Regions from separate parts of the Sphingobacterium sp. UGAL515B_05 genome, predicted to be linked through region 1. Evidence: riboswitches for the same ligand, from Rfam matches in the RefSeq annotation. Region 1 holds a riboswitch; each other region holds the start of a gene.
What was found. Region 1 has a riboswitch for S-adenosylmethionine ahead of metE (5-methyltetrahydropteroyltriglutamate--homocysteine S-methyltransferase). Riboswitches for the same ligand answer to the same signal wherever they lie in the genome.

Region 1 (5,885 bases):
ACGCTGATTGATATGGGGGAGTATGAAGCTGCAAAAAAGACGATTAAATTTGCTTTGACACTTCCGGCGATGCCCATGACAGGGATATGGATCAAGAAAGCACTTCTATTTGAAAAATTGAGAAAATACAAAAAGGCATTGAAGGCGTTAAAGATGGCAAAACTTGAAAATGTTGATCTTGATTTTTCGTCAAGCCTGAAGTCGATTGAAGATCGGATTAAGGGGAAACAGGAAATTAACAACGGGAGAGAAAAGGAAAACAAGAAAGAAAAGAAGAACACCCGAAAATAGGCTCACATTATCCGGATGACGGTTTTTGTTTCGAACCAAGGTCCAATAAAGAAGCCCTAGATGAAATTTCATCTAGGGCTTTATCAATATAGTTTAAGAATTATTCTGCTCTTAAGATTTTCGCAGCCTCAACCATCGACTCTAAAGCCGCTTTGGTTTCTGGCCAAGCACGAGTTTTTAAACCACAGTCAGGGTTAACCCAAAGTTGTGCTGCTGGAACTACTGCTTTTGCTTTACGCAATAGATCTACCATCTCATCTTTGCTTGGAACACGTGGTGAGTGAATGTCATAAACACCTGGACCAATATCGTTTGGATATTTGAAATCACCAGCGAAAGCATTCAACAATTTCATTTGAGAGCGTGAAGTCTCAATCGTGATGACGTCAGCATCCATTGCAGCGATGTCTTCGATGACATTATTGAACTCAGAGTAACACATGTGTGTGTGAATCTGTGTATCGTCTTCTACATTTGATGAAGAAACACGGAAAGCACGTACTGCCCAGTTCAAGTAATCTTTTTGATCAGCTTTACGAAGCGGTAATCCTTCGCGGATTGCTGGTTCATCGATTTGTATGATTTTGATACCTGCTTTTTCCAACGCTTGTACTTCATCCAAGATCGCCAATGCAATTTGGTAAGTCGTTGTTGAACGCGGTTGATCATTACGTACGAAAGACCATTGTAAGATCGTAACCGGACCAGTCAACATACCTTTAACCGGACGGTTAGTCAATGATTGAGCGTATGAAGACCAACGGACAGTCATATCTTCAGGACGGTATACATCACCATAGATAATTGGAGGTTTTACACAACGTGAACCGTAAGATTGTACCCAGCCGTTTTGTGTGAAAGCGTAACCAGCCAATTGTTCACCGAAGTATTCAACCATGTCGTTACGTTCGAATTCGCCGTGTACTAATACGTCGATATCCAATTGCTCTTGAAGACGGATTGTGTTTTCAGTTTCTTCTGCGATTGCTTTATCGTACTCTGCCTGCGTGATAGCACCTTTTTTCAGGTCTGCTCTCCATTTACGAACATCTTTCGTTTGTGGGAATGAACCAATAGTTGTGGTAGGGAATGCCGGCAAGTTGAACTTCGCTTGTTGCGCTGCTTTACGGTCAGCAAATGCTGAAGTACGTTTCGCATCGTCATCAGTGATATTGCTTGTACGTGTTTTAACCTCTGGTTTGTGGATCAGTGGAGAAGTACGACGGCTTTCAGCTGCAGCTTTGTTCGCTTCGAAGCGTTTTGCTGTTTCAGCATCAACTTCACCTTCTGCTAATACGGCTAAGTCTTTTACCTCAGCTAATTTTTGTTTAGCAAATGCTAACCAGTTTTTTACTTCAGCTGGTAGCGATTGCTCATTGTGTTCATTGTCTAAGTCAAAAGGAACGTGCAACAATGATGAAGAAGGAGCTACCCATACACGGTCTTTTCCTAATGCATCAACAGCTTGTTTGATTTTAACCAATGATTTTTCGTAATCATTTTTCCAGATGTTACGGCCTTCAACAATACCCAAAGATAATGTTAATGAAGCAGGAACTTTAGCTAGTACCGTATCCAATTGGTTTTCACCGCGTACCAAATCCAAATGTAAAGCATGGATAGGTAGGTTAACTGCGATATCTTCGTTATCTTTTAAAGCTTCGAAGTAAGTCGTCGCGATTAATTTGATATTTTTTGCTGCTGCAGCTAATTTTTCGAAAGTTGGTTGATATAAAGCTTTTACTTTAGCATCTAAATCCAATGCTAAGAAAGGCTCGTCAATCTGAACATATTGCGCACCGGCCTCAGCTAGTTTAGCTAATATTTGCTCATATACTGGAACAAGTTTATCCAATAAATCGATGCGGTCGAAGCCAGCTTCTTTTTCTTTACCGATCAAAAGGTAAGTGATAGGACCTAATAGAACTGGTTTAGTATCGATGCCCAATGATTTTGCTTCGTTATATTCATTTAAGAATTTTTCGGACGTCAATTTGAATTCTTGATCTTTTGTGAATTCTGGCACCATATAGTGGTAGTTCGTATCCAACCACTTGGTCATTTCCATTGCCGTCACGTCGATTCCTTCTTGTTGGAAACCACGCGCCATGGCAAAATATAGATCTAAGCTGTAATTGTTATCTACTTTATTCAATAAAGAATGGTAACGAGCAGGAATTGCACCAACAGTAAGGGTTAAATCCAATACTTGATCGTAAAAAGAGAAATCATTGGAAGGGATCAAATCTATTCCAGCATCTTTTTGTGTTTTCCAATTGCCTTCACGAATTTTTTTTGCTGTGTCCAATAATTCCTCAACAGAAGATTTTTTAGCCCAATAGGCCTCATTGGCTTTTTTCAATTCGCGGAACGCGCCCACACGAGGGTAACCTAAATTGTTAGTCAATAACATAATGAATGTTTTTAATATTTCTTTTTCAACTATATTTCTTGCTAGAGAGAGAAGGACACACTAGAATTTGGTGACTTCGGCTTATCATTCCCATATCAAGTAGGGTAGAATTTAGCACCTTGTCAAGGGACAGGTTGCTAAGGCTTCATCGGGTCTATTCCCTCTGCCTTTCTCTATAAGCGACGCTAAGTTAGAACATTTCTTTTTGAAATGCAAATTTTTTATAAAAGTGCGTCAATTTTTTATATTCTACTAAGGATAAAATTGTTTTGTTCTTTTCTTTTCATCCATGATTTAGTGTATGTCCTGTTTCAATACGCTGTGTAGCATAAAAAATGGGGAATGACTGTTTCTCATTCCCCATGCTTTTAGCTTACCAAAAGTTTGTAACCTTTTCCGTGCACATTGACAATTTCAACTTTACTATCTTCTTTTAGATATTTACGAAGTTTACTGAGAAATACATCCATACTTCTACCCGTAAAGTAGTTGTCATCATGCCATATTTTTAATAAAGCTTCTTCCCGGGTCAGCACATCATTTTTCTTTAAACAAAGCAAGCGTAGTAGTTCCGCTTCTTTAGTGGATAGTTTTTGCATCTGTCCTTTGTAAGAAATTTGCTGACTTGTATAATCAAAGAAATAATCGCCAATTTCAAATTTATCAGCAACCACTTCCTCTTCTTTGTCTCGAACACTGCGTTTCAGCAAAGCATTGATGCGGAGCAATAATTCCTCTACTCGAAAAGGTTTTGTGATATAATCATCTCCCCCTAATTCGAAGGCTTCGGTTTTATCTTCCATCATCCCCTTTGCTGTGGCAAAGATAATAGGAACAGTATTGTTTGTTTTTCTGATTTCACGCCCCACTGTAAAACCGTCCTTTTTTGGCATCATGACATCGAAAATACAGAGGTCGTAGTTATTTTTTTTGAATTGAGAAATCGCTTCATCTCCATCCGTGCATAATGTGACGTCAAATTTTCCCTTTAATTCGAGATAGTCTTTTAAAAGATCCCCCAAATTAGGATCATCTTCTGCTAATAATATCTTTTGCATAATGATTATATTAATTTTCACCAATGTCCCTTGATGCTGATAAATCAGCTTTCCTCAACCTTTGAAATTTTTTAAAGAGGAAATATACAAAAAAGGAACGTTTTATTTTTTAATAGGCAAAATTACTTCAAAGGTCGTGCCCTTATCTTTTTCACTTTTAACTGTAATTTTTCCGTTCAGCCTTCTCAGGATATCCTGTACATAACTTAAGCCAAGACCAAATCCTTTGACATTATGAACATTTCCTGTTGGAATACGGTAGAACTGGTCGAAAATCTTTTGCAGGTGATCCCGGCTCATCCCAATACCGTTGTCGGCAATGGTGACGACAATGGTATCACCGACATTTTTTGATTGTATATTCACATGCAGATCTCCTTTGTTGTACTTAATCGCATTATCCAGTAGATTATAAAATACATTTGAAAAATGCAGCTCGTCACCAACAACTACATCTTTCGTTGCCGCTAGATCTATGGAAAATTTTCCGCCTATATTTTGCATCCTTAACTGCATACTGTCGGTAACTGCTGAAACAAGATCATTAATATGCACATCTACCTGGTCTAACTTTAATGTTTCCTTTTCCAATCGAGCTAGATCAAGTACACGTTCGATGTGATTTCCTAGCCTAACATTTTCGTCATAGATGATATTGGCTAATTTTTGAACACGTTTATGGTCTGCATTGATGTCGGGGTCTTTCAGCGATTCACTGGCAATCATGATGGTCGCAACAGGTGTTTTAAATTCGTGCGTCATGTTGTTGATGAAATCTGTTTTCATTTCCGAAACTTTCTTTTGTCTGAAGATGATAATCAATGTATATGCAAAACAACCCACCAATAAGAATAGGAGTGCAAGCATAGGCAGAAGCAGATAGCCCATATTATCTGCGATTATTGCCTTTTTATTGGGAAAGTAGATTGTTAATTTTCCTGGTGCAGCACCGATATCACCTTTAAATAGAGCAGTAGAGTATTTCGTTGTATTAGTAGGGTTGTTTAAAGCAGCCTCGTTTAGGATATTATTTAGCAATATATTGTTTGTACTCCATATTTCAATATTAAAAGGAGCTTTAATATCGCGTTGAGCCAACTCATCTTTGATCAGTTCCTGGACAATGATGACATTCAACCGATCCTTTAACGGACGCTTTGCTAGCTCCATTCCAATAGCAACATCTTCGATGTAATCTGCCTTTTTACCACCGAGCATAGCAACGGAGTCGTAAACGTTGAAACCGGACCAAGAATTCTTTCTGTTTAGCACATCGAGCCTTTTTTCCAAATCAGAGATGGTTTTTGCAAGTTTTGCATTCTCTCTTGGTGGTAACGTGGCTACCCTAAATTTTGTCTGTTGATTGACCAATGGGTCCATTAGTGGGATAACAAACCGCGTGCTGTCATCTTTCCCATTCACCTGATCATCTACTTTTGATGCATTTAACATGATAAAAGCCTGTACTAGATTATCGTCTGTAAGCTCATTTGAAACAGAAAATTTGATGTATTTCTGGTACTCTGGTCTTTTGATGTATGTTTCGTAAAAAGAATTTTTGATTTCAATTACATTTGGATACAATGCACGTAATTGGTCTTCTTGCTCTTTAAAGTTTGAGAAAATAACATGTTGTTTGTTTTTTAATTCTTCAACTCTATACTGTATTTCGAGTTGCTCGGCCAAAAGACGTTGTTTGGCTTGTTCCTGCTTGGATTTTTCAATGTTACGTTCCTGTTGAACTTTAGCAAAGTCAACAACTTCCCGTCTTTCAAGCTTTCCGGCAACTGCGGTAATCGCAGCATTGACAGACTCATCAAATAATTGGGATTTTTGACGATAAGAATCTCTCAAAAAATAGAATTGCATGGCCAATACACCGATAAGGGCTAGTGACATTAGTCCAATAATTAATACAATGCTATTTTTCTTCATTCGAATAGGGTATTTAATAAATGTATTTTAATTGTATCACAAAGTTTATAACATTTAGTTTGCTCACTATTTGCGTATTCAGCCCTGATGTTATTTTTTGTGTTCATGAGGGTTCGATAGCTCATTTTCTTAAATTGTTACAAATATAAAGATGCTAATGTGTTTTGAAGCTGTTTTAACAATGTTTA
Region 2 (5,885 bases), 1.0 Mb from region 1:
TCGACTGATCTGTAGCAGCGACAGGCATCAATCGGGAAGTAAAGCCCTCATTGACCAGGTATTTATCCAGGCCCAGTTTAATGTCACTTGGCAGCATGTTCGAAAAATATATCGGTCTGTCCCAATGGTTATTTTCAAGCACCGATAACAGGGTTAAATCCGCCCTGGTCAGATGATCATTCGGAATTTCCCATTCCATTGCAGAAACAATAGCACCCTGAAAATAAGCCGGAACCGCATTTTTCTTAACCACCTCCTCTTTATCAACGCGCAATTGGACCTTCTTGGAAGGAAAATAGTTTTCCATATCACCTGAATTCAGCTGAACTTTATACTCCGGATCATCCGATGTGACAAACTGTAATAATTGCTGTATATCCACCGCATTGTCAAGCTGTCTATCCACAAAAGGGATATAATCACGAACGCCTTTTTTCGTCTTTTCAGCTGGGATCGTCACGGGAAGACCTGCCGCTTGATACGTCGGCTGCTTGGCCTGCTGCATATACCAATCGCCAGTCAGATAACTTAATACCACAACCCGAACATCCGGACGTACTCCTTCCACTTCTTGCAAATACCATACAGGAAATGTATCATGATCTCCATAGGTAAATAGAATAGCATTTGGAGCGCAGGATTCTAAATAATTACGTGCCATATCCCTTGCCAGCGACTTTTCAGAACGATTATGATCATCCCAATTTTGATGGGCCAAAATAATGGGACCGCCCAATAAAGCGAAAGAAATACCTGTGGCCAACGCATACCGTGTTTGTACAAAACGATTGAGAAACCGAACAAATGCTATTGCGCCCAGTCCGATCCAGATCGCAAACGCATAAAAAGATCCTACGTAAGCATAATCTCGTTCCCGAGGTTGCATAGGAGTTTGGTTGAGATAAACAACGATCGCTATGCCCGTAAACACAAACAGTAAGGTCAAGACCACGGTATAAGGTTTATTGTTTCGATACAACCAGATTGCACCGGCTATTCCCAGTAGCAATGGAAGGAAAAAATAGGTATTCCGGCTCGGGTCATGCTCCTGCGATTTGGATATTTTATCTTGCCCTCCCAAACGCCAATTATCCAATGGTTTAATCCCCGACAACCAGTTGCCGTCACTATAGGTTCCATACCCTTGCCTGTCATTCTGTCTACCGACAAAATTCCACAAGAAATATCGGGTATACATATCGCCCAATTGAAAATTAAAAAAGAACTTAAAATTATCCGAGAACTGTGGTTGCTGCCCCTCCTTCAAATTGAGGTAACTCCTATAATAAGCCTGATGGGCTCCATCTTGACTATATATGCGGGGAAAGAAAGTTTCCTTATCAAACGTATACTTATCTACCTGATTAAAAGGAATATAACCAGACTCATCTTTGCGATAAGCGGTTTTACGCTCTACACCAACGACTTGTGAATCATAGTTGGGTCCTTTGAATAAAGGTTCGCGGGCATATTGCTCCCGGCCCAGATAACCCAAAAAAGAAAACACATTGTCCGGCGCATTATTGTTTAACGAGGGATTCGCTTTTCCACGGATCAAAACCATGGTATAGGAACTATACCCAAATAGAATAAAACAAAAGACCAGCAACCCGGTATGCAGTGTGTATTGCCGCTTTTTATAAGAATAATATAGGCCATAAATGAGAAAGCTCCCCAACAGCAAACACAAAAACAAGATGCCTGAGCCAAAACCCAAACCTAGTGAGTTTACAAATAAAAGGTCCACTTTCGCTGCTAAACCGACCAACCATTGAATAATTCCCCACAATACGGCTCCCAAGATCAACATTCCTAACAAGAAAGCTTTTATTGTACCTTTCGCACTGATCTGTCCTGCTCTCCTGAAATAGACAACCATCGCTATAGCCGGAATTGCCAACAGATTTAATAAGTGCACTCCGATCGAAAGGCCCATAACAAAAGCAATAAAAACCAGCCAACGATCGCTACCTGCTTCATCTGCACGGACTTCCCACTTTAAAATTGCCCAAAAAACAATTGCTGTACACAATGAAGACATCGCATATACCTCAGATTCAACCGCCGAATACCAGAATGAATCACTAAAACAGAAAGCCATTGCACCAACTAAACCCGCAGCAAAAATTTGGAAATAATTCGATAATTGAACGTTCTCTTGCCTGTTGAGTATCTTTTTGGCTATTGCTGTTATCGTCCAGAATAAAAATGTAACAGTAAGCCCACTGCAGATTGCGGATCCAATATTCATCCAATAGGCGATTTTACCTGCATTACCCAAAGCCAGGTTGGAAAATATATTCTGAATAAGAAGAAATAATGGTGCTCCCGGCTGGTGTGCCACTTCCAGCTTGTAGGCACAGGCAATAAATTCACCACAATCCCACCAGCTTACCGTCTTTTCAACGGTGGCGATATAGACACATGTAGCAATTAGTCCGCAAGCAAAGCCGAGTAGAGAATTTAATCTAGTGTACGTCATAAGGTCAATTTGGTCTATTGTTAAAATCCTTTTTAGCACTTTAAGTTAAAAAGTTATCCTGATTCTAATAAGTTAATTAACACTATTTAACACAAGTATCTGACTATAAACAGGCTATTAAACACTGAAAATAGCGATCGACTAAACCACACAATCGAAATTCTGAACATATTTTAGGCTTTCACAACGAATGCTAGGATAAAAAAAAGGAAGCTTATCGGCTCCCTTTTCGTATTACTTTTATGAGTTAGGCTAGTTTTTCAACAATCTTCTTTGTTGGACCAGGATTACTCATCGTATAGAAATGTAAAACCGGAGCGCCAAATTTAATCAGCTCCTGACATTGTTGCACCAACCACTCTTCACCTACTTGTCTGACGTCGGCATTCGTTTTACATGCTGAAACAGCATCACTCAGTTCCTCTGGAATATCTAAATGGAATATCCTTGGTAGTGTAACCAACTGTTTTTTCGTTGTCAGTGGTTTTAATCCCGGAATAATAGGCACATGGATTCCATTGTCCCTACATTTTGTTACAAACTCCTTGTATTTTTCAACATTAAAGAACATCTGAGTCACAATAAACTCTGCTCCCATATCGACTTTTTGTTTCAGATATTTAAAATCAGTATTGAAATTTGGCGATTCAAAATGCTTTTCGGGATAGCCCGCTACTCCGATGCAAAAATCAGTCTTTTCCGATGTGATAATGTCTTCATGCAGATACTTTCCTTTATTCATATCCGTTACCTGTTCAAGTAGGTCTGTTGCAAAAGCATGTCCACCATCGGTCGGTATAAAATCGGCGTCGCCCTTACGTGCATCTCCCCTCAATACCAACACGTTATCTATCCCCAGGAAGTTCAAATCGATCAATGCATTTTCAGTTTCCTCTTTTGTAAAACCACCACATATCAAATGGGGCACCGCATCTACTTTATATTTATTCATGATTGCAGCACATATCGCCACTGTCCCAGGACGTTTACGATAGGAAACGCGTTCCAGTAATCCACTCGCATGCTCTTTATAGATATAATCTTCCCGATGGTAGGTTACGTCGATAAAAGGAGGTTTAAACTCCATCAGTTCATCCATGGTTTTAAAAATACTTTGGATGCCCTGCCCTTTCGCCGGTGGCAATAGCTCAAAAGAAAACAATGTTTTTCCTTTGGCATTCTGGATATGATCGATAATCTTCATTAAAAAACTGTTTTTAGTTTGGTTGGCTTACATCGAAACGCACAAGTCGAGGGATCGTTTATCTACATGTAACTTATCTTTCCCACATGGAGTAGGGTAGAATTTAGCACCTTGAACAAGACAGGTTGCTAAGGCTTCAACGGGTCTAGTCCCTCGGCCTTTCTCTATAAGCGTTGCTAATATCGTTTTAAAAAATCAAAAGACAAAAATATTTTTTCGAAAAGGCAAAAATAGGCGCAAAAAGCCTGCAATAAATACGGCTTCAGGTTTATTCCCAGGCAATAATAGAAATTTACGCTCCAACAAAAGTAAAAGACTTAAAAAAACAGATAAAATTAACGACCGAGGATCATTGACAGCGAAGAGATTGCCTAAGTCACTACAGGATCGGCTAAAGATTCGTTGCCAGGGAATTTCGTAAATTTTTGAGATAAAATGTGATCAGTAAGAGTCCGGTAACATGGTACTCTTCTTTCGATCCATATTTAAAACCATCAAATAAATATTGATAGGCAACTAATGCATTTTGTTCATTGTAAAACAATTCCTTCCAGGATTCAGGAACATCTTCCCACTTCTTTAGCACAATGCCATTCTCAGCATAAATAATTGGTGATTCAACACCATCCAATCGATAATCGTGATGTGTGCCAGAACTTGATATGTGCTGGAAATAAGCGATAGAATAATCTACAAAATTCAGTGTCCGGGTCTTTATCTCCTTTTCACTTTCTGATTTTACAGGGGCATTTCGCCATAGATTCACCTGGCTATCAAATTTGCTCGGGGTCTCCCGGATAGGAGTTTTATCTAGCGCAAAGTTGATATAAAGTCTTTCGCTAGTGGGTACATGCGCTGAGCTAAACTGTGAAAAATCACCTCTCAGCTGAACAAAATCGCCTTTTACCTTAACAATATCTAAGGCGAGGCTACCCTTTTTCTCATCATTCAATTCTAATCGATCGCCGTTGAATCTATACTTGCCGAAGAGTAAGATATCATCGATCGCCATCACAAACTTATCTTTATCCTGGAGTGAGAGAAAGGACCGGTATAGCATAGGATCATTACCATAGGCATCTGCCTCCACATTTTGGGGTGATTCTCTTTTTACTTTATGATACTCCTCATTTGAATAGCCCAGTATCATTTGGTAATTGCCTTCAGGAAAGTCCTTTTTCTTCCCAAAGAAAGCACAAGAAGACAACGAGAATATAAATAGCAGTAGTAATAACGGTTTCAAAATCAATCAATAATTATGGCCAGTAATAATATACAGACCAAGATAAGAAATTACTACAATAGTTCGTATACCGCTATTCATTTGAATAAGCTTGGGGATATGCTTATTCTTTATAAAGATCCACTAAGCCTTCTGGCAATTCAACTTCAATGATCTCCTCTTCGCCATCGATTCCTAAGATCAAATCGTCGGACAGCGGGAACATCAGTTCTTTACCGTCCATATTTACCGAAGCGACAAACTGTTGTGGAAATTCCTGGACGTCTGTTATTTGCCCCAGTTCACCATGGTTTTCATCAATCACTAAAAAACCGATTAAATCAGTATATCTAAAATCGTCTGGATCACGCTCGGGCATCTTATCATTGGAAAGATATAGCTTTTTACGTACAAGTACTTGAGCCTTATCGATATGATCCACATCCTCAAATGTCACATAGGCTGTACTATTTTTTTGAAATTTAATGGTATCAACAAAATAAGGAACAAGTTTTTTGTTCACTTCCACAAAGACAACATCGATATTCAAACTCTCATATTCCTCGAATTCAAAAAATAGTTGTACTTCTCCTTTAAGACCTCTTGTTTTACTGATGTAACCGATGTAAAAGCTTTGATCAATAGTCATATATTTCGTATTTAGCGATTAGCTGTGAGACATGATTTGGCAAACCATTAGCCTATTGGCTGTTTCAAAAAAAGCCGGCTCAAGATTGAGTCGGCTTTCTCGAATACTTTATGAAAGAATTAACCTTCAGTTTCTTCTGATGCAGGAGCTTCAGTCTCTTCAGCAGCAGTTTCTTCCGCTACAGGAGCATTTTTAGCAGCTACAGCAGCAGCTTTTTCTTCTTTTTTCTTAGCTTCAGCCACTAAAGCAGCTTTTTTAGCTTCAGCTTTAGTTTGAGCTAAACCATCTTTTTTACCAGAGATTCTAGCTTCTTGAGCGTCAGTCCAAG
Region 3 (5,885 bases), 2.1 Mb from region 1:
CCTGGATGGAGGTACAGCTGTTTAAAGGTCTTTCCTGGTATACCAAAGGGGCCTATAATTTCAATATGGACAAGTACAAGGATTATAAATCAACGTTGGATGAATATTATTACCATACGGGCACGCTCGGAACAACATTGGATCTTGGAAAGGGCCTTACGGATCAGGATCAGCAAACAATATACACCAATTTATTTACTTACCTGAACTATGATCGCGCGTTTGGCGCACACCACCTCAAAGCGCAGGCCGGATATAGCATTGAAAAAAGTAAGTATACCTACCTTCAGGGCTTCAGACAGAATTTTGTCGACGATACACTAACAGAATTAAATGCGGGGGGATCGGATATTCAACGGGCAAACGGAACGGCCAACCAATGGGCGCTGATCTCTTATTTCGGCCGATTGAACTACGATTATCAGGGGAAATACCTCTTGGAAGCCAATATGCGCTACGATGGTAGTTCCAAGTTTTACGGTAAAAACCGTTGGGCAGCGTTTCCTTCTTTCTCTGCAGGCTGGCGTGTATCGGAAGAATCTTTTGTCAAGGAATTTGCTTCCGGTTGGTTGGATAATTTGAAGATCCGTGGATCCTGGGGGCAACTTGGAAACCAGAATGTGGTGGATGTGAATGGCTATTCCTTAAATTATCCATACCAGCCTGTATTGGGACTTACAGGTAATTATTCATTTGATAACAATAGTCTGCAATCGGGGGTGGCACAGCAAAGACTGACCAACCCACTGATCAAATGGGAAACAACAACCATGACAGATGTTGGGGTAGATTTAAGCCTGTTCAAAAATTTGGATATTACTTTCGATTGGTATAAGAAACGGACAACCGACATCCTACGCCCTTCGCAGATCACGGCAATCGTAGGATTGGGCGCCCCAAATATCAATGACGGTATCGTTGAAAATAAAGGTGTTGAATTAGGAATTACCTATCGCAATCAGCTTACTACGGGCGCATTAGAAGGTTTACGTTATCAGCTAGGGGCAAACCTCGATCGTTTCAAAAACAAGCTGGTCAAATTTGGCGAGCCTGAAATCGGCGGCTATACGATCAAAAAAAATGGCTACGCGATGGACAGCTTTTACACCTACGAAGTCATTGGCATATTTCAATCCGATGCCGAAGTAGCGGCGGCGCCTAAGCAGTTTAATGATAATACACTGCCAGGAGATCTGAAGTATCGGGATGTCAATGGGGACGGAAAAATAGATGCGAACGACAGAACAATTATTTCCGGTGTAGATCCAAAACTGAACTATAGTTTTAATCTAAGTGCAAGTTTTAAGGGCTTTGACTTTTCGGCTCTATTACAAGGGGTATATGGCGTCAAATCCTATGTTTCGGGCTGGGGTGTAACCCCATTTGTACAGGGTAGTCCGCCGACAAAAGATTGGTTAGACCGTTGGACACCTGAAAACCCTTCGACAACGATGCCCCGTATTTATTGGGGTTGGAGTGCTCCGGAGAAATTCAGCCGTGCTTCCAGCTATTTTATACAGGACGCTTCATACTTCAGGTTGAAAAATCTTGTGTTCGGATACACTTTACCTGAAGGGCTGTTGAAAAAATATAAAATTGACCGCCTAAGGGTTTATTTTTCGGGTGATAACCTCCTTACTGCGACCAAATTTAAGGGCTTGGACCCTGAACGCTATGGAAATGGTGATCTGGTGCAGTATCCACAAAACAAGATTTATTCATTTGGTGTACAAGTTAACTTTTAAGTGCTATGAAAAAGAAATTTATAACAGCGTTGATGCTATCCGGACTATTTTTTGGTTCCTGTAACAGTGCCTTGGACCTCAATCCTTTGGATCAGATCGCTTCGGACAATTATTTTAGCAAAAAATCGGATTTTGATAATGCCTTGGCCGGTGTATATGCCTCGTTGCAGAGTGAGGCTTTCTCCTACGGGATGCCTTTCCGGGACTGTCTGACCGACAATGGCTACAATCAGTTCAACTCAGGTAGCGTCAATGAAATCGTCGGTGGGAATTTAAATCCGACCACAGGTGGCTACGAAACCGGGATCTATAACGATGCTTATGTAGGTATAGGACGTGCCAATCGCCTGATCGAAAAGCTTCAGGGCTATAACGGCGCCGATATGAACGATGCAGAGAAGAAAAATATGGAAGCCGAAGCCCGCTTTATCCGTGCTTTTGTTTATTTCCAATTGTACAGTATTTATGGTGAGGTGCCGCTAGTGCTGACTTCCCTCAGTCTGGAGAATCAGCGTCAGCCAAAGGAAACTGCGGAGAATATTCTAAAACAGATTAGGGCTGATCTGGATTTTGGGATCGCTAACTTAGCGGCTAAACCTTATTTCAATAATGGGGGGCATGCGACCGCAAGTTCAGCAAAAGCCTTGAAAGCACGGGTTTTACTGTTTGCGGCTTATGGTGACAAAGGGGTGCCCGATTTAGCAATCTTGAAAGAGGTAAAAGACTTATGCACCGATGTCATGAAAGAGTATACCCTGAGTACGGCTTTTGAAAATGTCTTTCGCGATGCAACACAGAAGAACAATACCGAGATTATCTTTTCGGTCAATTTTCTGGCACCGAATAATACCGCTCCCTGGGACATGTACCTCGGCGACTGGATCGCTGCTTCACCGTTGCAAAACCTGGTGGATACCTATGAATGCAAAGATGGTCTGCCTTTTGGTGAATCACCTTTGACTGACCGAGCCAATCCCTTCAAAGATAGGGATCCGCGCTTGAGCAAAACAATTTTCGTGGATCATCCCGACTTTGGCGGCGGTAAGATCCATACACCGTCCAATCCGCGGCCTACAGGTTATGGGGTGCTGAAATTTTTGGATCCGGCCAACTTACCTTTTGGCTTTTCAACATTGAGCCAACAGGATGCTGTTGTACTGCGGTTTGGAGAGGTGTTATTGATGTATGCCGAAGCACAAAATGAAATCGCCGGGCCAGATCAATCGGTTTACGATGCTATGAATACATTGAGGAGCCGCGTTCAGATGCCCGGGTTCCCTGCCGGTTATACCAAGGAAAAAATGCGCGATCGTATCCGCCACGAAAGAAGGGTTGAACTTGCTTTCGAAGGACTGCGGCATTACGACTTGATTCGTTGGCATATCGCAGGCGAAGTACTCAATGCGGTCAAAGACAGTAAAGTGCCCTATCATTTTGAAGACAAATTTTACCGCTGGCCATTACCACAAACAGAAATTGAGAAAAGCGCAGGTGTGTTAATTCAGAATCCAAACTATAAATAATAAGATTATTGCCTTCTTTTAAATCGGCAATTTCCTAAACCAACCACAGCAGCGCGCACGAAGTCCTTTCGATGCGCGCTTTTTTTTGCCGATAAAGATTATTGTAAAGGAATCAGGACATTCTGTTCCAAGCGTACAGGGACATGCTTCACCGAGGTAAAACCGTCTTCCTTGGAAATGATGTTGGAAAGATCCAGTCCTCTTTTGGAGAACGTACTGATCAAAGCTGTTCTAAAGGTTGCCTTGGCTGAACCCCAGCCTTGTCCCAAAATGGTGTCATTGTTGAGCTGGATCAGTTCATCTGTTGAGTAATAACTGAATTTTTCCAGTAAGTGTTGGTAAAGATTTGTTGTAGTAGCCATACAATTTAAAAATTTAAAAGATTAAACCATAAACTGTATCCAGATCTTGTTGGGGAAAATAATCGTTCTGTGACGTTTATTTTGGTCGAAACCCGTATTAATTTACCACCGCGGTGCCTGCACTCGGTTGGTATTGCATCATGCAATTCTGAATACTCTACAAATATAGTAGATTATTTTTTATAATAAAAAATATTTTTGTTTTTAAGGGTAAATGGGCGTTAGCAACAGGAATAGGGCGGTCAAAAGCGAGGCGCATTGTTGGCTGTGATTTGGTTATGAAGCGGATAGCTGGGCGAAAAATTTATCATGTTACTGTAATCTCATCGAAAATACTTTTAAAAATAGAGATAAGACAATACTTTTGCGCCATGAATAGAATTGCGGAAATTAACGAATACATTGCTACCGAACGCGAGGTATTATTGCAACACCCTTTGTATCGTAAGATCAAAACGATCAAGAATCTACGTTCTTTTACAGAAGGGCATGTGTACGCTGTATGGGATTTTATGTCTTTACTAAAAGCTTTACAGATTAAATTGACCTGTACGACTTTACCTTGGTTTGCGAGTGAGCATCCATCAACACGCTATCTAATCAACGAAATTGTATTGGCTGAGGAATCGGATGAATACATTGATGGTCGTCGTTTGAGCCACTTTGAGATGTATCTGGATGCCATGGATGCCATGGGTGCCGATCTTCATCTGGTCAATAAATTTATTGCTCACGCCAAAAAATCGAGCAACATATTCGATGTCATTGCAACGACCACATTGGACAAGCGGATCAAAGACTTTTTGAATTTTACATTCGAAGTGATTGCTGAGGGCGAGGTGCATAAAATTGCCGCAGCATTTACGTTTGGACGCGAAGATCTTATCCCGGGAATGTTTACCTCTATTTTGGAAGAAATTAAAACAAACTTCCCTACAGCCAATCTGGACAGCTTTATCTATTATTTTCAACGTCATATTGACCTTGATGGCGACGAGCATGGACCTTTGGCGATGCAGATGATCACAGATCTCGCGAAGGACGATGAGGTTAGATGGACGGAAATGAAGGAGATTAGTAAAGTTGCGCTACAAAAGAGAATACAGTTGTGGAATGCAATAGAAGATTCCTTATACGGATAGTTTGGTTTTATACCATCCGGAAAGGCCTTTCAAATCAACGTTTGAGAGGCTTTTTTTTTGTGCTTTAAAAAAGGATATGGTAAGATCTTCTTGGCAGATATTGGTCTTTTTGATTGAATTGATGAAAAAATGTCTTTTTTCCATAACATATTGGCGTTTGTGAAGAAATCCAAGTTCCAATAAGTGTCTAAGTTTGCAACGCAAAAAAATTACATAACACACGTGAACTTTTTTCCTCCCTATTGGGCAAAAGGCATACTAACCATAGGATTGTTAGTATGCGCTATTTCGGACACCTTCGCCCTCGATTCTTTGCGCATGTCCTTGAAAGACATGATCGACAAAGCACTACAGAACAGTAAATACATTGAGCAGTCTTATTTGCAGCTCAAAGAAACTGAGGTGGCGGTACAGCAGCAACGCATGGAGTTGCTGCCCAAGATTTCCGCCCGAGCTTCTGCTAGTTATGCGAGTAATATGCCTGTGTATGATCAGGGACTTTTAAATAAACCCGCCCAGCATGATATCATTCATTACTTGTACGATAGCGGCCTGGATTTTTATCTGAACCTCTACAACGGGCATCGGGACCTGATGAAAATTGAGTCCAAAAAATTGGAAAATGAGCTGGCTAGAATCGATTGGAAGAATGCCGCGGCGCAGACGAAATTGGAGGTTTGCAATCTTTTTTTGGATTTGGAACTGTCGTATAGTAACCGATCTTTAATCGAGCAGGATATTGCTGATCAACGGGCACAGCTCAAGGAGATTGAGCATCTGTATAAGGCGGGTGTTGTATTGCACAGTGACGTCCTGCGTATTTCGTTGGAGCTTTCGAAGCGGGAACTGTTGCTCGTGCAGATCGGTCATGATATTCAGGCTGCAAATCAGAAGCTGCAGCTAATTGGTGGTATTACTGCGGAGATTGTGCCCCTGCCCGAGCAGTTTCAGGTGGAAAACCCCAGCTATGAAGCGCTTGTTGCCGAAGCGCGAAGCCATGCTTTTTCCCTCCTAAAATCCGAACAGGAAGTGGTTTTGAAGAAGTTGTCGGTCAAACAGGCGCGATCAAATTATCTTCCTGAGTTGGGTTTGACCAGTACATTCACTTTTGCC
Region 4 (5,885 bases), 3.1 Mb from region 1:
CAACTAGCTCTTCCAAATGGCTGGCAATCATTTTTTTATTGGCAGATACCACATTTTTACCTGATTTCAAGGCACGAACAGTTAGTTGATAGGCTGCTTCGGCATCATCTATCAGTTCGACAACAGTATTAATGTCTGGGTCACCTAAAATTGTCTCCGCGTCGGTAGAAAATAGATCTGCTGGTAGCGAGCGTTTTTTATCACCGTTTTTAATGACAAATTTCTTGATCTCCAGATTAAGATTTTTGGTTTTGATGATATCGTAAAGACCTTGGCCTACAACACCAAACCCAAACATCCCTATTGTTAATTTATTACTCATATCTCTTCTTAAATTCTCTTATATGTATTTTATTCTCTTATACTAATTCGTTGATGTACACTTTTTGTTCCTGCAGAAAGCTGCTGATAATTTTAGTGAGTTTTTTTGTTTCGATCAAAAATCCATCGTGGCCATAGGTAGATTCAATCTCCTGGTAGTGGGCATTGGGAATATGTTGAGCGATAAATTGTTGCTCTTGTGGAGGAAACAACAAATCTGTATTGACGCTCAGCACTAAAGTTGGGCAGTCGATGCTCGCTAAAGCGGATTCGATAGATCGTCTTCCACGACCCAAATTATGGCTGTCCATTGCTTTGGTTAGGAAGTAATAGCTGTACGCATTATAGCGTTTCACCAATTTTTCACCCTGATAGTTTTGATAGGAGGATGCTTTATAATGATCGAGTTTTTCGTTATCATCCTCCTTTTGTGTGTTGGCATACGTTGTATAGTTGCGGTAAGACAACAGTGCCATAGCGCGTGCAACTTTTAAACCCTTAGCTCCGCCATCGGGATGATTGGCGTATAAGGTTCGATCAGTTGTAATGGCAAGACGTTGACTTTCATTGAATGCAATACCCCATGGTGAATGGACGGCATTTGTTCCAACGACGATTAGATGGTTGATGGCTATACTGTGCGATACGGCCCATTCCAATGCTTGTTGACCGCCCAATGAGCCCCCAATAAGGATCTCTATTTGTTTGATATCCAGGTGGTCTGCAAGAGATTGATGGGCTTTGACCAAATCCCTTACTGTAAATTCAGGAAAAGATAAGTAGTAAGGTTGTCCAGTAGCTGGGTTTATAGATAGCGGATTACTGCTATTATATGCTGATCCGATGACATTGGCGCAGATAATATAATAATCGTTTGAATCAAACAATTCACCTGTTCCAAAAAGACCTGACCACCAATCCAGTACATCCGCATTGGCCGTTAGTGCATGGCAAACCCAGATCACATTACTGCGATCTGCGTTGGGTTTGCCAAATGTTTCATAACTGATTTGTAAATCAGTAAGCTCTCTTCCATTTTCAAATACAAAAGGCTCCGGGTGCAGATAAATATGCTTACTCATTTTACGTTTACGTTTTAAGCCGAAAAAATCTGATTATTTAATTTTATCAAAAGCTTGTTGTAAATCAGCTTTGATGTCATCAATATGTTCTATTCCTACAGAAAGACGTAATAAACCTTTGAACACTCCAGCATTTGCCTGATCTTCATCACTCAATTGTTGGTGAGTAGTCGCTGCCGGATGGATAATCAATGACTTCGTATCACCAACATTGGCCAGGTGACTGATTAATTCTAAGCTGTCGATAAAGCTATTGGCCTTTTGTGCTGCGTCACCTTTGAGCTGAAAAGAAAGCACTGCTCCATAGCCATTTTTAAGGTATTTTTGTGCGTTAGCGAAACTCGGAGAGCTTTTTAAGCCCGGATAATTTACTTTTTCTACCTGTGGATGCGCCTCAAGCCATTTAGCTACCTCTAAAGTGTTGTCTACATGGCGTTGTACCCGCAAAGATAGGGTTTCAAGTCCTTGTAATAATAAGAATGAATTGAAAGGGGAGAGTGCTGGTCCGAAATCCCGAAGCCCTTCCACACGTGCCCGAATGGCAAATTGGATATTTCCAAACGGTCCGCCTTCACCGAAAACTTCGGAAAAAACTAAGCCATGATAGCCTTCAGATGGTTCGGAAAATTGCGGGTATTTTCCGTTGCCCCAATTATAGTTTCCGCCGTCGACGATGACACCGCCAATGCTTGTACCATGTCCACCGATCCATTTAGTAGCCGATTCTACCACCACATTTGCACCATACTCCAAAGGTTTAAATAAATAACCTCCAGCGCCAAAAGTATTATCGACGATTAACGGTAGGTCATATTTTTTCGCTACTGCAGCAATTTTCTCAAAGTCTGGAATATTGAAACTTGGGTTTCCAATTGTTTCAACATAGATGGCCTTTGTTTTATCATCAATGAGGGCTTCAATTTTATCTGCCTCGGCGTCCGTTGCAAATCGAGCTTCGATGCCCAGGCGTTTAAAAGAAACTTTAAACTGGTTGAATGTACCGCCGTATAAGTTGGATCCGGCAACAAAATTGTCACCACTTTCCAAGATATTATTTAATGCAATAAACTGTGCCGCCTGGCCAGATGCAACAGCAACAGCCGCGACTCCACCTTCCAGTGCCGCAATACGTTGTTCGAAAACATCCGTAGTAGGATTCATAATCCGTGTATAAATATTGCCGAACTGCTTTAATGCAAATAAGTTTGCGCCGTGTTCGGCATTTTCAAATACAAAGGATGTTGTTTGATATATAGGAACTGCTCTAGATCCCGTAGTAGGGTCAGCGACTTGGCCAGCGTGAACCTGAAGAGTTTCGAATTTTAAATTTTTGTTTGAAGACATAATATATCAGATTTTAAGGGTTCAAAAAGAAATTGTTAAGTAAAAAGAGAAGCATACACACCTCCTTGAAGGGTCTGTTAAATCTTTATCCAAGAAAAAGGAAATGATTTTTAACAAGCGTGGAAGTGCATATGCATACGCATTCGCATCAATACAGTGGTATGATGGCTTACACTTTCGCTTATCGTGCGGCTCACTTGTGTTGAACCTGAATTTTTAATGGACTTCAGTAGTTTAATAATCATTGTCTTATGTTATTTATATGCTCCAAAACGATATTGTTTTGGACAGGAATTGGCACCTTTTCAAACAAATTGAAGGTTGCCAGTGGGTCATTGAGCCAGTCTCTCGCCACTTCTTTATAAATCAAGACCTACTGATTAAGGGAGGTGTTGATTAGAATCTTCTTTCGAAGACGATACAAATATAAATTCTTTTTTTATTAAAGCAAAAGAAAAGCTATTTTTTAGTTAAAGGAATTTTGAATAACATACCGATTGGATCACATATTGTCCCATGAAACTAGATAAGTAACTGCCAATCGGGTATTATGATTTCTTTAAGTTGATCCGTTCTGCAATTTGATTTAAATCTGTTAAAAGAGGTTTAAGTGCATCAATTCTACTATGGATATCATACGTCAGGTGGTGATTCGTCTTTTTGTTTAACGATAGCGAAAGACCCACCAAATGGGAGTTGACCTGATAAGAGAGTGCCTGAAAATGGTGGATATGTGACCAATCCATCCATTTGTGTTCGGGTTCTTTTTTCATTTGATTGATAGCGTCTGAAAACAGGGCCATGGCAGTCTGTGCTTTTTTGCGAGCCAGTCGTATATCAAAGGAACTTTGTCTTTCGTCCGACAGACGGTTATTGATGATCTGGAAATAATGTTCGTTGTAAAGAGATACCTCTTTTGCCAGCTGAACCATGCCAGTGCTCTGGCGTACAGGTATCAAGAAATAACCTGCTATAGCCAAGAATGCTCCAATAAGTGTAAAAAGCATTCGGCTGCCTAAAATGAGATTGATATTGCCTTCAAACAAATTGAGCGCAATCACAATTCCCAAGGTAATAAAGATGACACTGACCATGTAATTAGATCGATTGAATAAAAAGAATCCGAAAAGACCTAATGCAGCTATGGTAAGAAGAGCCGGGAGAAAATGAATAGCAATTAAGCAGAATATGCCAACTATTATACCCGAGAATGTGCCTACAATACGCTCTATATTACGCTTTTTTGTCATTGAAAATGCTGGTCTGGCAACAATAGCGATCGTTAGTAAGATCCAATAGGTATATTTAAAATCCAAAAATAGAATACCAATCAATGCACCTGTTCCAAAAAGAAGAGCCATCCGAACGGCAAAGCGAAAAAGCGGGTTATTCAGATGGAGTTTACTTTTTAGATCAGCGAGATTGCGCAAAGGTCGATTGATAAATTGTTGGTACTCACTACAGTCAATCTTATCCTGGATTTCCTGATTTTGATAAAAAGCCACCTGAATTCGGTTGAGTACATCAATAATTGCTTCGATGTTGCTTATGATCGAACATAATATACTTTTTGCTTGACCGGCCTGCTCTTCTTGAATTTCTTTTAAATCCTGTAAGAGGGCATTAATTTTAAAGTTATTATGATATAATTGATGTGCATACCGAAACCTCTTGTTAGGTTGTGAAAAGCTATCAATTTCTAAAGCTAATAATTTGATTGTTTGACGAATTAAAGGGAGGCTGCCCGTATCTGCAAGGTTTTTGCGAATCGCATCATAGTCGTGATCGAGTGCAATAATTAACTCATGGAGGTCAATTAACCCATAAACTTGACTGAGCCAATAATTGCTTTTATGCCACTGTTGACTTATGATTTTTTTTTCTCGAAAAAGAAGGGACCTGATTTGTTCCTGTTGTTCGCTGATCTGGCCATGAATTTTGCCTACGCGACTGTACGTTATATTCAAAGGAATATCGGGATCGTAAGACTGAGATCGTATCAATAGAAATTGGGACAATCCATGAAAACCATTGGCCATCGCATGTTTTAGCGAGCGATAAGGTTGTATATAGGCCTGTAAAAGGCTAAAAAAGTAATATATAATGGATCCTGTTGTAATCTGTAAACTAACAGCAAAGGGCTGTTGTGGGGCCATTCCGATCACAAAACTCATGAGAATCAATGTCATGTTTCCAATTGCAGCATAACGAGCTCCAAAAATACCGTATAACGTACAGATAAAACCCGCCGCCGCTAGCAATATCACCAAGGGCCAATGATATGGAAATACAATCGCTGTAAACAATGAGGCAACAAAGAAGGTGGGGATGCAGACAAGAGCCGAAGAAAGTTTATCTTTTCTGTTTCCAGGAGGATCTGTGAGTGTTGTTAACAACGATCCGACACCGATTCCAATTGCCGTGCTCGCTTGCGCTCCCAATAAGTAGAGAGCTAAACTTGGGATGATACTGATGAAAACATTACGTAAAGCGTCTCCAGAATGCTCGCCTTGCATAAATCGTATCATTAGGATATAAATACGGTAGAGTCTTTTCTTCAAGGATACAGTGTTCATCAATCAGTTTACTAATTTTCTGTGCAAAAATACAAATATTATGCTTAATATTTTTTATATACAATTTATTTGTTTTGATTTTTGTTTATTTTTTGAATTTTTATTTTGATTCGATGTGCTTCTCTTGCGCTGTGCTTTTTGGAGATTCAAGATTAGCTGGGATAATTTACCGGCTTTAACATCGATCAGTGAGGGATATGGTTTACCGATGTTATTGGGTTGTCTACCGAGTAAATTGGACGATCGATCTATTTCCACTGGTGTAGGTGTAATGAATACACGAGGTTTGTTGTCATTATTATGAAGTTGACTATCTAATCGATAGCCTAAAGAAATTACATTATGAAACCACAAAAAATTAATTTGCTCTTATTTTCACTTGTTTTATTCCTGTTTTCTATGGGTAGGACTGTCTCTGCACAATCTGACGGAGGGAAATTACGTACAGTCGTTGTTGGAGAAAACAACCAGCCTATTGCGGCTGCAAATATTTCACTGTTTCGTAAGCCCAATGATATCTTGTTAAAAGGAACATTATCCAACGAAAATGGAGAAATTATGT

Region 2: linked by a shared signal. The riboswitch ahead of metF (methylenetetrahydrofolate reductase [NAD(P)H]) and the one ahead of metE (5-methyltetrahydropteroyltriglutamate--homocysteine S-methyltransferase) in region 1 are both predicted to bind S-adenosylmethionine.
Region 3: linked by a shared signal. The riboswitch ahead of OK025_RS13735 (5-oxoprolinase) and the one ahead of metE (5-methyltetrahydropteroyltriglutamate--homocysteine S-methyltransferase) in region 1 are both predicted to bind S-adenosylmethionine.
Region 4: linked by a shared signal. The riboswitch ahead of OK025_RS18000 (O-acetylhomoserine aminocarboxypropyltransferase/cysteine synthase family protein) and the one ahead of metE (5-methyltetrahydropteroyltriglutamate--homocysteine S-methyltransferase) in region 1 are both predicted to bind S-adenosylmethionine.

What each region holds. Positions count from the first base shown of each region.
Region 1 covers NZ_CP109907.1:1,314,185-1,320,069, reverse strand. Annotated here, with positions in the region: gene OK025_RS05370 (hypothetical protein) at 1-291, shown strand, start outside; gene metE (5-methyltetrahydropteroyltriglutamate--homocysteine S-methyltransferase) at 392-2,704, opposite strand; SAM riboswitch class I at 2,783-2,886, opposite strand; gene OK025_RS05360 (response regulator transcription factor) at 3,073-3,762, opposite strand; gene OK025_RS05355 (HAMP domain-containing sensor histidine kinase) at 3,865-5,697, opposite strand.
Region 2 covers NZ_CP109907.1:2,361,988-2,367,872, reverse strand. Annotated here, with positions in the region: gene OK025_RS09590 (DUF2723 domain-containing protein) at 1-2,482, opposite strand, end outside; gene metF (methylenetetrahydrofolate reductase [NAD(P)H]) at 2,730-3,686, opposite strand; SAM riboswitch class I at 3,757-3,859, opposite strand; gene OK025_RS09580 (hypothetical protein) at 4,078-4,929, opposite strand; gene rimM (ribosome maturation factor RimM) at 5,033-5,557, opposite strand; gene OK025_RS09570 (30S ribosomal protein S16) at 5,677-5,885, opposite strand, start outside.
Region 3 covers NZ_CP109907.1:3,374,787-3,380,671, forward strand. Annotated here, with positions in the region: gene OK025_RS13725 (TonB-dependent receptor) at 1-1,745, shown strand, start outside; gene OK025_RS13730 (RagB/SusD family nutrient uptake outer membrane protein) at 1,751-3,268, shown strand; gene OK025_RS13735 (5-oxoprolinase) at 3,367-3,630, opposite strand; SAM-I-IV-variant riboswitch at 3,698-3,791, opposite strand; gene OK025_RS13740 (DUF3050 domain-containing protein) at 4,002-4,772, shown strand; gene OK025_RS13745 (TolC family protein) at 4,995-5,885, shown strand, end outside.
Region 4 covers NZ_CP109907.1:4,392,867-4,398,751, forward strand. Annotated here, with positions in the region: gene OK025_RS17990 (homoserine dehydrogenase) at 1-322, opposite strand, end outside; gene OK025_RS17995 (alpha/beta fold hydrolase) at 360-1,403, opposite strand; gene OK025_RS18000 (O-acetylhomoserine aminocarboxypropyltransferase/cysteine synthase family protein) at 1,437-2,747, opposite strand; SAM riboswitch class I at 3,003-3,115, opposite strand; gene OK025_RS18005 (FUSC family protein) at 3,296-5,323, opposite strand; gene OK025_RS18010 (TonB-dependent receptor) at 5,666-5,885, shown strand, end outside.